3 regions of the Pectobacterium araliae genome follow, and region 1 is predicted to be linked to each of the others. Evidence: predicted binding sites of a transcription regulator. Region 1 holds the regulator's gene; each other region holds the start of a gene.

The links. The regulator ArgR, encoded in region 1, controls arginine synthesis, uptake and breakdown. The targets are predictions, from matches to a motif close to ANTGAATAAAAATACANT.
Region 2: argF (ornithine carbamoyltransferase) is a predicted target of ArgR. The motif match lies at 1,548-1,565, and genes of this name have one in related genera.
Region 3: argA (amino-acid N-acetyltransferase) is a predicted target of ArgR. The motif match lies at 1,952-1,969, and genes of this name have one in related genera.

What each region holds. Positions count from the first base shown of each region.
Region 1 covers NZ_AP028908.1:3,791,640-3,795,822, reverse strand. Annotated here, with positions in the region: gene dnaG (DNA primase) at 1-1,014, opposite strand, end outside; gene rpsU (30S ribosomal protein S21) at 1,169-1,384, opposite strand; gene tsaD (tRNA (adenosine(37)-N6)-threonylcarbamoyltransferase complex transferase subunit TsaD) at 1,612-2,625, shown strand; gene argR (transcriptional regulator ArgR) at 2,694-3,164, opposite strand; gene mdh (malate dehydrogenase) at 3,633-4,183, shown strand, end outside.
Region 2 covers NZ_AP028908.1:4,052,779-4,056,961, reverse strand. Annotated here, with positions in the region: gene AACH44_RS18380 (hypothetical protein) at 1-370, shown strand, start outside; gene argF (ornithine carbamoyltransferase) at 508-1,515, opposite strand; gene rraB (ribonuclease E inhibitor RraB) at 1,677-2,102, shown strand; gene AACH44_RS18365 (GNAT family N-acetyltransferase) at 2,299-2,802, opposite strand; partial or broken gene AACH44_RS18360 (YjgN family protein) at 3,101-4,183, shown strand, end outside.
Region 3 covers NZ_AP028908.1:1,006,379-1,010,561, reverse strand. Annotated here, with positions in the region: tRNA gene AACH44_RS04570 (tRNA-Met) at 9-85, shown strand; tRNA gene AACH44_RS04565 (tRNA-Met) at 134-210, shown strand; tRNA gene AACH44_RS04560 (tRNA-Met) at 258-334, shown strand; gene amiC (N-acetylmuramoyl-L-alanine amidase AmiC) at 481-1,725, opposite strand; gene argA (amino-acid N-acetyltransferase) at 2,002-3,327, shown strand; gene AACH44_RS04545 (L-talarate/galactarate dehydratase) at 3,391-4,183, opposite strand, start outside.

The DNA.
Region 1 (4,183 bases):
CATAAAGCGTAGCTGACGACCATCATTCAAATAGGGTAGCGCAGTTTCCAGCGCGCGCCATGCCGCTTCGCGTCCGGCACGGTCTCCGTCGTAACAACACACCACCTGGTCTGTGGCGCGAAATAGTAACTGAATGTGATCGGCGGTCGTGGAAGTCCCCAGCGACGCCACCGCATAATCAATACCAAACTGCGCCAGTGCCACCACATCCATATAGCCCTCAACAACCAAGAGTCGTTTGAGGTCTGTATGGCTCTGCTGCGCTTCATACAGGCCGTATAACTGGCGACCTTTATGAAAAATCTCTGTTTCCGGCGAGTTAAGATACTTTGGCGTACCGTCGCCTAATACACGTCCGCCAAAGGCGATCACTCGACCCCGCTTGTCGCGGATAGGGAACATGACACGCTCGCGGAAGCGGTCATACATGCGACCCTGATCGTTAGTCACCAGCATGCCAGCATCGTTCAATGTACTGCGGTCGTCATTATTACGGCCAAAGCGCTTTAAAACGTTATCCCAGCCGGGCGGGGCGAAGCCAATTGCAAAATGACTGATCACTTCTGCGCTTAAACCGCGCTGTTGCAGGTACTGTAACGCTGGTGTACCGACGGATTGGCTTAGCGCTTGTTGATAGAACCCGCTGAGCTGTCCCATCAATTTGTACAGACTTTGCCGTTGGTGACGCTCTAACTGGGTTGGGCCTGTACCGCTTTCATAAGGCACGTCGAGGCCGTATTGGGTAGCTAGTTCTTCAATGGTTTCAACGAATTCGAGACGATCGTAATTCATCAAAAAGTCTATGGCGTTGCCATGTGCGCCACAGCCAAAACAGTGATAGAACTGTTTGTCACCGTTTACAGTGAATGAGGGGGTTTTCTCGTGATGGAACGGACAGCACGCATGGTAGTTTTTGCCCTGCTTTTTCAGTTTGACGCGCGCGTCAATGAGATCGACGATGTCGGTGCGAGCCAGCAGGTCATTAATAAATACGCGTGGGATTCGTCCAGCCATAAGCCCCTGGTGTATATCCTTCTGTAAGGTGGTTACATTGGATATAGCTTATAAACGACAACAAGCCGCGCTTCCTTTCGGAAAGCACGGCCTTACGTATGCAACTGCTAAGTCTGCGGATTAATCACGCGTTGGAGGGAAACCCTCCTGAAAATTAATACAGACGAGTGCGGCGTGCGTTTTCTCGAGCCAATTTCTTCGCGTGACGTTTCACTGCAGAAGCTTTAGCGCGCTTACGTTCGGTCGTTGGTTTTTCATAAAACTCACGGCGACGAACTTCAGCCAGAACGCCTGCTTTTTCACAAGAGCGTTTGAAGCGACGCAGAGCTACGTCGAACGGCTCGTTTTCACGTACTTTAATTACCGGCATGTGCCTCTCACCTTAATAAATTCGGTTTGCCGCTGGCCTTGTGCCAGCCTTTTCAAAATGGTGCGGAATTCTACTGCAAACGTGACGCCTTTGTAAAGCATCGCGGTGATCATAAAACGCGCAACCAAGGCCAGCGCAGAAATCAGGCCGCTTATGGTAGACTACCCACAGTTTGAAGCAAGCAGCATTTAACGCGTGCTTGTATCGTCGTCAAGGTAGGAACAGTAATGCGCGTATTGGGTATCGAAACATCCTGTGATGAAACGGGTGTGGCCATTTATGACACGGCAACGGGTTTGCTCGCCAATCAATTATACAGCCAGATCAAATTGCACGCTGACTACGGTGGCGTCGTGCCTGAGCTAGCCTCACGTGACCACGTGCGTAAAACGGTTCCGTTAATTCAGGCGGCGCTGCGTGAAGCTGGGTTGCAGGCCGGTGATATTGATGGCGTGGCTTATACCGCTGGGCCTGGCTTAGTTGGCGCATTATTGGTGGGCGCGACTGTCGGCCGTGCTCTGGCCTTCGCTTGGGGCGTACCGGCGATTCCTGTGCATCACATGGAAGGGCATTTGCTGGCCCCGATGTTGGAAGATAACCCACCTGCATTTCCCTTTGTTGCGTTGTTAGTGTCTGGCGGTCATACGCAGCTCATCAGCGTGACGGGGATTGGTGAATACCGTTTGCTGGGTGAATCGGTTGACGATGCAGCGGGTGAAGCGTTTGATAAAACCGCCAAATTACTGGGATTGGACTATCCGGGGGGGCCGATGCTGTCGAAAATGGCACAGGCGGGCGATCCTCATCGCTTTACGTTTCCGCGCCCGATGACCGATCGGCCGGGGTTGGATTTCAGCTTCTCTGGCCTAAAAACGTTTGCTGCTAATACAATTCGTAGCAATGGTGATGATGAGCAGACGCGTGCTGATATTGCACGTGCGTTTGAGGATGCTGTCGTGGATACGCTGGCCATCAAATGTCGTCGTGCGTTGGATGATACCGGTTTTAAGCGGCTGGTTATGGCGGGGGGCGTAAGTGCCAACCGTTCATTACGCCAGCGTCTAGGCGAGGTGATGGCGAAACGCGGTGGTGAAGTGTTTTATGCGCGTCCCGAGTTTTGCACAGATAACGGTGCGATGATTGCCTATGCGGGCAGCGTGCGTCTGGTTCATGGTGCGAGCCAGACGCTTGGCGTATCTGTTCGGCCACGCTGGCCACTGGCTGAATTGCCCGCGGTGTGAGCGTTCGGGCGATAATCACTACGTGTAGCAGGTCTACACGTAGTAAAAAGCGGCAGCAGACGAGCGAATTACAGTTCTTGTTCGAATAACACCAGAATCGCTTCGTAAAGCTGTTTGACGCTGAATCCTCTGGCTGGCGTAGTGAAGATGGTGTCATCACCCGCGATGGTGCCCAGAATACCTTCAGATTTTCCTAATGAGTCGAGCAGGCGTGCGATGAGCTGCGCGGCACCCGGGCTGGTATGGATCACAATGACAGCGTCGTTGTAGTCTACGTCCAACACCAGATTCTTTAGCGGGCTGGACGTGGTAGGGACACCGAGTTCTGCAGGAAGGCAATATACCATCTCCATTTTGGCATTGCGTGTGCGCACTGCGCCAAATTTCGTTAGCATGCGCGAGACTTTGGATTGGTTGATGTTTTCAAAACCTTCGTCTTGCAATGCCTGAACAATTTCACTTTGTGAACTGAACTTCTCTTCCTTTAACAGCGCTTTGAACGCTTTAACGAGGTCTTCTTGTTTTGTCGAATTTCGCATTCTGCACCGGATTAATTGTTATGGTTAATCCTCCTATTATGCAGTTGTGTGAATTTTTATGCAATTAAATCGCGTATAATTCCAGTCTGTTTCCTCAGATATGCGCTAATCGCTGTTTTCAAAAAAATTCAGCCTCCGGGCAGTCCGAAAAATGCGTCCCGCGTCACATAAAAGTAAATCAAATGTTATCAGAATGATGTTGTTTGGACACCATTGATCGGTGTAATGTAGCCCACTGGTTAAACGCACGTGAATTAACACCACGTTATAGCTCAATAGCTTATTAATTTTACTTACCATTCAAACGAACGGTCTTTTTTGATTTATTATTAGAGACATAGCAAATTTTTTGTCTCTCGTTCATTTGTTGAAAGATAAGTAGACTGATTTTATCTCTATTTTTATATTCTGTTTATAACCAAATGAATTCACGGCACTTTTTTATTTTATGATAATAAGGAGTTTAGGATGAAAGTTGCAGTTCTCGGAGCAGCAGGTGGTATCGGTCAGGCGCTCGCACTCCTCCTCAAAACCCAGCTTCCTTCAGGTTCAGAACTATCCCTTTACGATATCGCTCCGGTCACGCCGGGTGTTGCCGTCGATCTGAGCCATATTCCTACAGCAGTGAAGATCAAAGGCTATAGCGGTGAAGATGCTAAACCCGCGCTTGTTGGCGCAGATATCGTGCTGATTTCTGCCGGTGTGGCACGTAAACCTGGCATGGATCGTTCCGATCTGTTCAACGTCAACGCGGGTATTGTGCGTAATCTGGTTGAACAAATTGCGGTTACTTGCCCGAAAGCCTGTATCGGCATTATTACCAACCCGGTGAATACGACCGTTGCTATTGCAGCCGAAGTGCTGAAAAAAGCTGGCGTGTACGACAAAAACAGACTGTTCGGTGTCACAACGCTGGATATCATCCGTTCCAACACGTTCGTTGCTGAGCTGAAGGGCAAACAGCCGCAGGATATTAACGTGCCAGTTATCGGCGGACACTCTGGTGTGACGATTCTGCC
Region 2 (4,183 bases), 260 kb from region 1:
CTGTATGATTCAGTTCTTATCATCTGGCCCCTATAACGATCGGCTTTACAGCCAAAAACCGCTTACTGATAAAATCTGGCTCTATGTGACCCAGTACCAGAATGCTGGCGCGACGGATTCTGACGTTTATCGCTACTACCTTTATCGTCATATTGATGGCGATCCAATGAAAGTACTTGGCGAGTCTGCGCCATTTCTGACTGCAGACCGTAGCGACGTATCAGTTTCTGGTGTGGGGAGTCGTATTACTGTCAAAATGACAGGCAAAATTTATTCATTTAGCAATTCATCATTTTTTTATGACGGTAAAATGCCGGTCATGCCTACGATTGATATTGATGCCAAAGGGATCAATGCCTGGAGAGAGTAGCGGTTTGTTTCAAGAAGCAGAATTAAGGCAAGAATCGTGTTTTTCTGTGGTTCAGTAACAAAAATCTATTACTGTTTTGGGCGATGAAACAGCCCACCTCTGATCTGTTTTTAAACACATCAAAGGCAGGTTAAACCTTAATCCTGCGCCAGCGTGGCGACCATCACGGCTTTGATGGTGTGCATGCGGTTTTCCGCCTGATCGAACACGATGCTGTGCGCGGATTCAAAGACCTCGTCCGTCACTTCCATTCCGCCGTGCAGGCCGTACTGTTCCGCCATTTGTTGACCCATGGTCGTCTGGTCATCATGGAACGCGGGCAGACAGTGCAGAAACTTCACCTGCGGGTTACCCGTCGCGGCAATCATCGCCATGTTCACCTGATACGGTTTCAGCAGTGCGATACGCTCTTTCCAGGTTTCTTTTGGTTCGCCCATGGAAACCCAAACGTCGGTATAAATGAAATCTGCGCCCGCAACGCCTGCGGCGATATCTTCCGTCAGCGTGATGCTGCCACCCGTTTGCTCTGCCGCCGCCTGACACTCCGCCACCAGACCGGCATCCGGCCAGCAGGCTTTTGGCGCAACAAGGCGTAAATCCAATCCGGTCAGCGCGGCCGCTTCCAGCATGGTGTTGCCCATGTTGTTGCGCGCATCGCCCACATAAACGAGCGTCATCTCTGACAGCGCTTTACCCGGCAAATGTTCCTGCATTGTCAGCAGGTCTGCCAGTAACTGTGTGGGGTGGAATTCGTTCGTCAGCCCGTTCCAGACCGGAACGCCCGCGTATTGTGCCAGCGTATCAACAATGTGCTGGCCGTAGCCGCGATATTGAATGCCGTCGTACATTCTTCCCAGTACGCGTGCGGTATCTTTGATGGATTCTTTATGGCCGATTTGACTGCCGCTTGGACCGAGATAGGTCACTTGCGCGCCCTGATCGTATGCAGCAACTTCGAAAGAGCAGCGAGTACGGGTCGAATCTTTTTCGAAGATGAGTGCGATGTTTTTACCTTGCAGGCGGCGGACTTCTGTCCCGTTTTTTTTATCGGCCTTCAGTTTCGTTGACAGGGTTAAAAGATGGGCAATTTCTGCGGGTGTAAAATCCATTAACCTTAAAAAATGACGCTTGTAGAACGGTTGCATGATGTACCTCTCCATGTGGCTCAACACTATTGGTTGAATTAAAATTCACTTTATATGTGTAATTATTCAAATTCAAGTGGTGATATCAAACTTTGTGGTGGAGCAAGCCGCAGGGCTGTGGGACAATAAGCAATATTACGTCGATTAATGAGGACTGAGGCATGGCAAACCGCGAATTACTGGAAGAGCAACGGGAAGAGACACGCCTGATCATTGAAGAACTGCTGGATGATGGCAGCGATCCTGACGCGCTCTATACCATTGAACACCATTTCTCTGCTGAGAAGTTTGACGTGTTGGAAAAAGTCGCTGTAGAAGCCTTCAAGCTGGGCTATGAAGTGACGGATGCGGAAGAACTGGAAGTGGAAGAGGGTGTATTGCTGATGTGCTGTGATGCTATCAGTGAAGTGGCGCTAAATGCGGAGCTGATCGACGCACAGGTAGAGCAGTTGCTGGCGCTGGCAGAACGCCACGGTGTGAATTATGACGGATGGGGCACGTACTTTGAAGATCCCGATGGTGAAGGCGAAGAAGACGGGGATGATGAAGATTTTTATGACGAAGATGATGACGGCAAGCGGCATTAAGTCATTAACCTCGAAGCACACGCCTCACTGAATGCCGCAGGAATACCCTGCGGCGTTTTTTTTGGTTTTTTACTTGATTGTCATGCCGATAGCTTAAGCGTGGGTTTAGGGGAAACTCGGTGATGAGGTTCCCGCAGGGAGACCTCGCACCGTGGTCGCCCCGGTATCTCTCTCCTGAAACAATCGATAACTACTTTTACAGCATCTTTAGCATCGTCACTTCACAGTCTGTATGGCCCGTGTTACCCATTGAATGGGGAATAGGATCGAAGCCCAGAGACTCATACAGCCGGATCGCGCTGGTCAGGTGGCCGGTGGTTTCCAGATAGCAGCGGCGAAAGCCCTGCTCACGCGCAAAATCAAGTGCCTGTATTGCTAGCTGACGTGCGAACCCTTTACCCCGCACGACGGGTAGGAAATACATTTTCTGCAATTCACACACATCTTTTTCTCCCGCGACCAGTGGGGCAATGCCACCGCCACCCGCGACTCGGCCTTCATATTCAACCACCCAGTAGGCGCTTTTCGGCTGGTTATACAGAGTAAACAGCGTATCCAGATTAGGGTCGGAAACGGTGTAACCTTTGTCGGCCGTCAAACCAAATTCAGCAGAAACCTGGCGGATGACGTGTGCGATGGCAGCATCGTCCTGTTCGGTGATGGGGCGTAGCTGAAGATTGGCGGAGGTCGCGGTTGTCATAATACGTACTCTTGCTCTTACGGTTTACGGGGGTAATGATCCTGGCCGATTGTAATACCATTTCAGGCCACATTGATGCAACGTCTATACTCGTCAGATTTCACGTTATTATTATTGTGTTTGTTACTTTGTGGATTTCCCTATTCCATGTAATTAGTAAGCACATAAGCTTGTGTGATTTTTGTTAACTTATATTGTTGTCATTAACAGGACATGCTTAAATAAGCCGCTTTTTGTATGCCAATAACGTATCGAATGAAGCGTTTATGAGGCTTATTTCTTTTAGGATGAAAGGTTTATGACTATCAATACTTCAGAAAATAGCACGCAGCATCGCGTGCAGTTTCATGGTAAGGCTGGGGAATATTTTGCAATTTGGCTGGTGAATGCGTTATTAACGGTTATCACTTTAGGTATTTATTCTGCCTGGGCCACCGTGCGCCGTCGCCGTTATTTTTATGGTAACACGGAAATTAATGGTGACCGTTTTGATTACCACGCGCAGCCGACCTTAAAGGGCGCTTGCTGGTTATCGCCGGTCTGATTCTGTTTTATTTTGTATTGGCGATGTCACCAACGCTGGGAACGATTCTCGCATTGGCATTTTCGGCACTTATTCCGGTTCTCGTGATCCGCAACTGGCGTTATGACGCCATTATGTCCAGCTATCGCGGCGTTCGTTTTAATTATCATTGCCAGACAGGCCGTGCGTATTGGGTATTGCTGCTTTGCCCTATCCTGCTGCTGCTGGCTTTTTATATTGCTCTGGTTGTTGTTGTCATGATCGGTATGCAGAGCAATAGCCCAATTCTGATTGGGTTCATTGCGTTGGCGATTGCTATTCCGGGGTTTGCCGCCGTAAATGGCATCATGAAAATGATGCTGCTCGACTTTTATGTTAATAACCTGTTCTTCGGTAAAACCGCGTTTAACGCAGAATTAGCGAAATCGGCGTTTATCAAATTTTCTCTGATTAGCCTGCTGATTTTTGTTCCTTTCCTGATCGCATCGTTGTCGTTCATGAGTTCGTTCTTCTTCACGCTATTCCAAACTATTATGATGGGCGGCGGAAATGAAGAGCTCGTACTGATGATGTTGCTGAGCAACGTCTTTAATATGATCATGATGGTCGTTGTGGCGCTGCTGGGTATTCTGGTTTCCAGCAGCTATCTGGTGGTTGCGCAGCGTAATTATCTGTTTAACCAGACATCGCTGAATGGTGGTGTGAAATTGCATTCTTCCATGCAAACGCTGTCTTACATGGGGCTACTGATAACGAATAGCCTGATCACTATTTTCTCTTTGGGTTGGGCTGCACCGGTGGCAGAAATTCGCCATGCACGCTATATAGCGAATGCGACAGCGGTTGAAGGCGATCTGG
Region 3 (4,183 bases), 1.9 Mb from region 1:
TCCACGGACGCGGGGTGGAGCAGCCTGGTAGCTCGTCGGGCTCATAACCCGAAGGTCGTCGGTTCAAATCCGGCCCCCGCAACCAATTGATGTGAGTCGTCCATCAAAAATAGTGAAGATAAGTCAGTACGGACGCGGGGTGGAGCAGCCTGGTAGCTCGTCGGGCTCATAACCCGAAGGTCGTCGGTTCAAATCCGGCCCCCGCAACCAATTGATGTGAGTCGTCCATCAAAAGCAGTGAAGATAAGTCATACGGACGCGGGGTGGAGCAGCCTGGTAGCTCGTCGGGCTCATAACCCGAAGGTCGTCGGTTCAAATCCGGCCCCCGCAACCAACTAAGACCTAAACGCTAAAGCACCTTAACGGGTGCTTTTTTGTTTTCTGCGTCAGCTATTATCTCTGCCATGCCGACACCACGCCCCAGACCTAGTGATTCCTTCTGAACCGCGCCAGCAAGACGCGGTCACCGTGCAGCATCAACTACCGCTCAGCCTGGCTGGCAAAGTAGGCTTTAATCCCTGCAAAAATGGATTCCGCAATCTGCTGCTGGAACTGGCTGGTACGTAGCTTGCGTTCTTCTTCCAGATTGCTGATAAATGCCGTCTCAACCAAAACGGACGGAATATCCGGCGCTTTCAGTACCGCAAATCCGGCCTGATCGACGCTGTTTTTATGCAGACGATTCACCCTACCCAGCCGGGTCAGGATCTCTTTACCAAACTTCAGACTATCACCAATCGTCACGGTCTGTACCAGATCGAACATAGTGTGATCTAAATAGCGATCGCCGCTCATGCTTACGCCACCGATCAAATCCGATTCGTTCTGGGTTTCTGCCAGAAATCTGGCCGCGGTACTGGTTGCCCCTTTCTTCGAGAGCGCAAAAACCGACGATCCTCTTGCCGCTCGATTGGTAAACGCATCCGCATGAATTGAAATGAACAGATCGGCACGTTGCTTGCGCGCTTTTGCCACGCGCACACGTAGCGGAATGAACACATCTTCATTGCGCGTCATATACGCTTTCATGTTGGATTCATTATCGATTAACTTGCGCAGGCGACGGGCAATTTGTAGCACGATGTCTTTCTCGCGCGTTTTATTTTTGCCAATCGCGCCGGGATCTTCACCGCCGTGACCGGGATCGAGCATAATAATCAGCGGGCGATCGCGCCCCGCTTTTCCGGCTTTCGGCGCTTCTGCTGGCAGCGTGCGCTCCAGTTCGCCTTTGTTATAATCTTCCAACAGCGCCAGCAGCGGATCGTCTTCGTTATCGTAGCGCCCTGCCGCAGGATACAAATCCAATACCAGCCGGTGCTTGAATTCGGCCACCGGCCCCAGCGTAAAGACCTTGGTCGTCGCCTGCTGTTTGAGTTCCAACACCAAGCGCACCGTGGTTTTATCAAACTGACCGATACGCGCTTCTTTAATCAGCGGATCGTTATCTGACGTAAATTGGCTGGCTATCTCCTTCAGTACGCTATTCAGATGAACATTTTCGATGTCCACTACGATACGTTCGGGATTACTCAGACTAAACTGTTTATATTTCAGCAGGTGATTGGATTCCAGCGTGACGCGGGTATAGGCGGAGGACGGCCAGACGCGCACGGCAACGACCTGTGCCGTCGCCGCTATCCCTACACCACTTACGCTTAACAGCCAGGTTGCTGCTGCGGTTTGTAATAGACGCCGTCGAGTCAAATGATGATTCGAATGAGACATGCCACTCCGATCTGATTGCTGTGCGCTATCCTGCGTTGTTGTGTTGCCAATGCACTGGATAGGCCATTAAAAAATGAATAAAGGTAAAAATTGTCAAAAACTTTAACGAATCTGCTCCACTCTGTCATGCAAAAATCATCTGCAAACCTTATAACAGGCGGATATCATAAATTTGAAGTATAACCTGACTTTTCTGGTGAATACTTCCTCTTGCCTTTTATGAAATAAAGAATAAAAATACAGAAATTACGAATAAAAATGCAAAGAGGGTTCGCAGTGAAGGAACGGAGTACAGAACTGGTTCAGGGCTTCCGCCATTCAGTTCCCTATATCAATGCCCACCGGGGCAAAACGTTTGTCATCATGTTAGGTGGCGAAGCCATTGAACATGCCAACTTCTCTAGCATCGTAAATGATATCGGGCTGCTACACAGTCTGGGAATCAAGCTGGTGGTGGTTTATGGCGCCCGTCCCCAGATCGATGCCAACCTGACAACACACCACTACGAGCCCCACTACCATAAAAATACCCGTATCACCGACAGCGCCACGCTGGAGCTGGTCAAACAAGCCGCGGGTATGCTGCAACTGGATATCACCGCTCGGCTGTCGATGAGCCTGAACAACACGCCGCTGCAAGGTGCCCATATTAACGTCGTCAGCGGTAATTTTATTATCGCGCAGCCGCTTGGCGTGGATGACGGTGTGGACTACTGCCATAGTGGCCGTATTCGTCGCATTGATGAAGAGGCGGTTCATCGCCAGTTAAATAGCGGTGCGATTGTGCTGCTCGGTCCGGTTGCAGTTTCCGTCACCGGTGAAAGCTTCAACTTAACCTCGGAAGAGGTCGCGACCCAGTTAGCGATTAAGCTGAAAGCAGAGAAGATGATCGGTTTCTGCTCGTCACAGGGCGTCACCAACGAAGAAGGTCGCATCATCTCTGAACTGTTCCCAGACGATGCGCAGCAGCGTATTGATGCACTGGAACAGGCTGGCGATTACCATTCAGGTACAGTCCGATTCCTGCGCGGCGCGGTCAAAGCCTGCCGTAGCGGCGTGCGTCGCAGCCATCTTATCAGCTATCAGGACGACGGTGCGCTGTTGCAGGAACTGTTCTCGCGCGATGGCATCGGCACGCAGATCGTGATGGAAAGCGCCGAGCAGGTTCGCCGTGCGACCATCAATGACATCGGCGGCATTCTGGAGTTGATCCGTCCGCTGGAAGAACAAGGTATTCTGGTTAGACGCTCGCGCGAGCAGTTGGAAATGGAGATCGACAAATTCACCGTTGTCGCACGCGATAACCTGACCATCGCCTGTGCCGCGCTTTACCCGTTCCCGGAAGAAAGCATCGGCGAAATGGCCTGCGTCGCGGTTCACCCGGATTACCGCAGCTCATCACGCGGCGATATGCTGTTACAGCGCGTTGCCGCTCAGGCACGCCAGCAGGGTCTGCAAAAGCTGTTCGTGCTGACGACGCACAGCATTCACTGGTTCCAGGAACGCGGCTTTTTACCCGCTGAAGTGGAAATGCTGCCGAAGAAAAAACAGGCGCTGTACAACTACCAGCGTCGCTCAAAGATTTTGGTACTGGATCTCTGAATTATTTCATTCAATAGCGCCTCTCGTGGCCGACCGTAAAGTCGGCCACAATCTTTCATCCGCTTATGGCTGCTTGCCAAACTCACAGCTTAATGTTGTCCACTTCCTTGCCTGTTCACTCAGAGTAAACCCTAGCCCCAGACGATCGGATACCCACATGCGCCCATCGCGCAACTCTAGCTGCTCGTTGAACAGTGGATTCAGCCACTCGAAATGTTCCAGCCAGGGTTCAATCGGATAGGCCGCCGCCAGATGCAAATGCACTTCCATCGCAAAATGCGGTGCCAATTTACGACCGTGCTTCGCGGCCAAATCCATAATTTTCAGGAAAGGCGAAATCCCGCCCACACGCGGCGCATCCGGCTGAACAAAATCACTGGCGTTCCCGAGGATAAGCTGTTCATGCTCGCGGAAACTGGTCAGCATCTCGCCAGTGGCAATCGGCGTATCCAGCGCGGCCGTCAGCGCCGCGTGGCCTTCCACATCGTAGGCATCCAGCGGCTCTTCAATCCAGATCAGGTTAAAGGCTTCCATCTTTCTGCCCATCCGAATCGCCGTTTCGCGATCCCACTGCTGATTGGCATCCACCATCAGCGGGAAGTCATCTCCCAATGCTTCGCGCACCGTCGTGAGACGACGGATATCCTCCGCCGTATTCGGCTGCCCGACTTTCAGTTTGATCCCGCCGATACCGCTTTCACGGGAGATCACGACATTTTTTAATACCTGATCCAATGGCGTATGCAGGAAGCCGCCAGAGGTGTTGTAACACTGCACAGAATCACGGTGTGAACCCAACAGCTTAGACAGAGGCAGACCCGCACGCTTGGCTTTCATATCCCACAGTGCAATATCG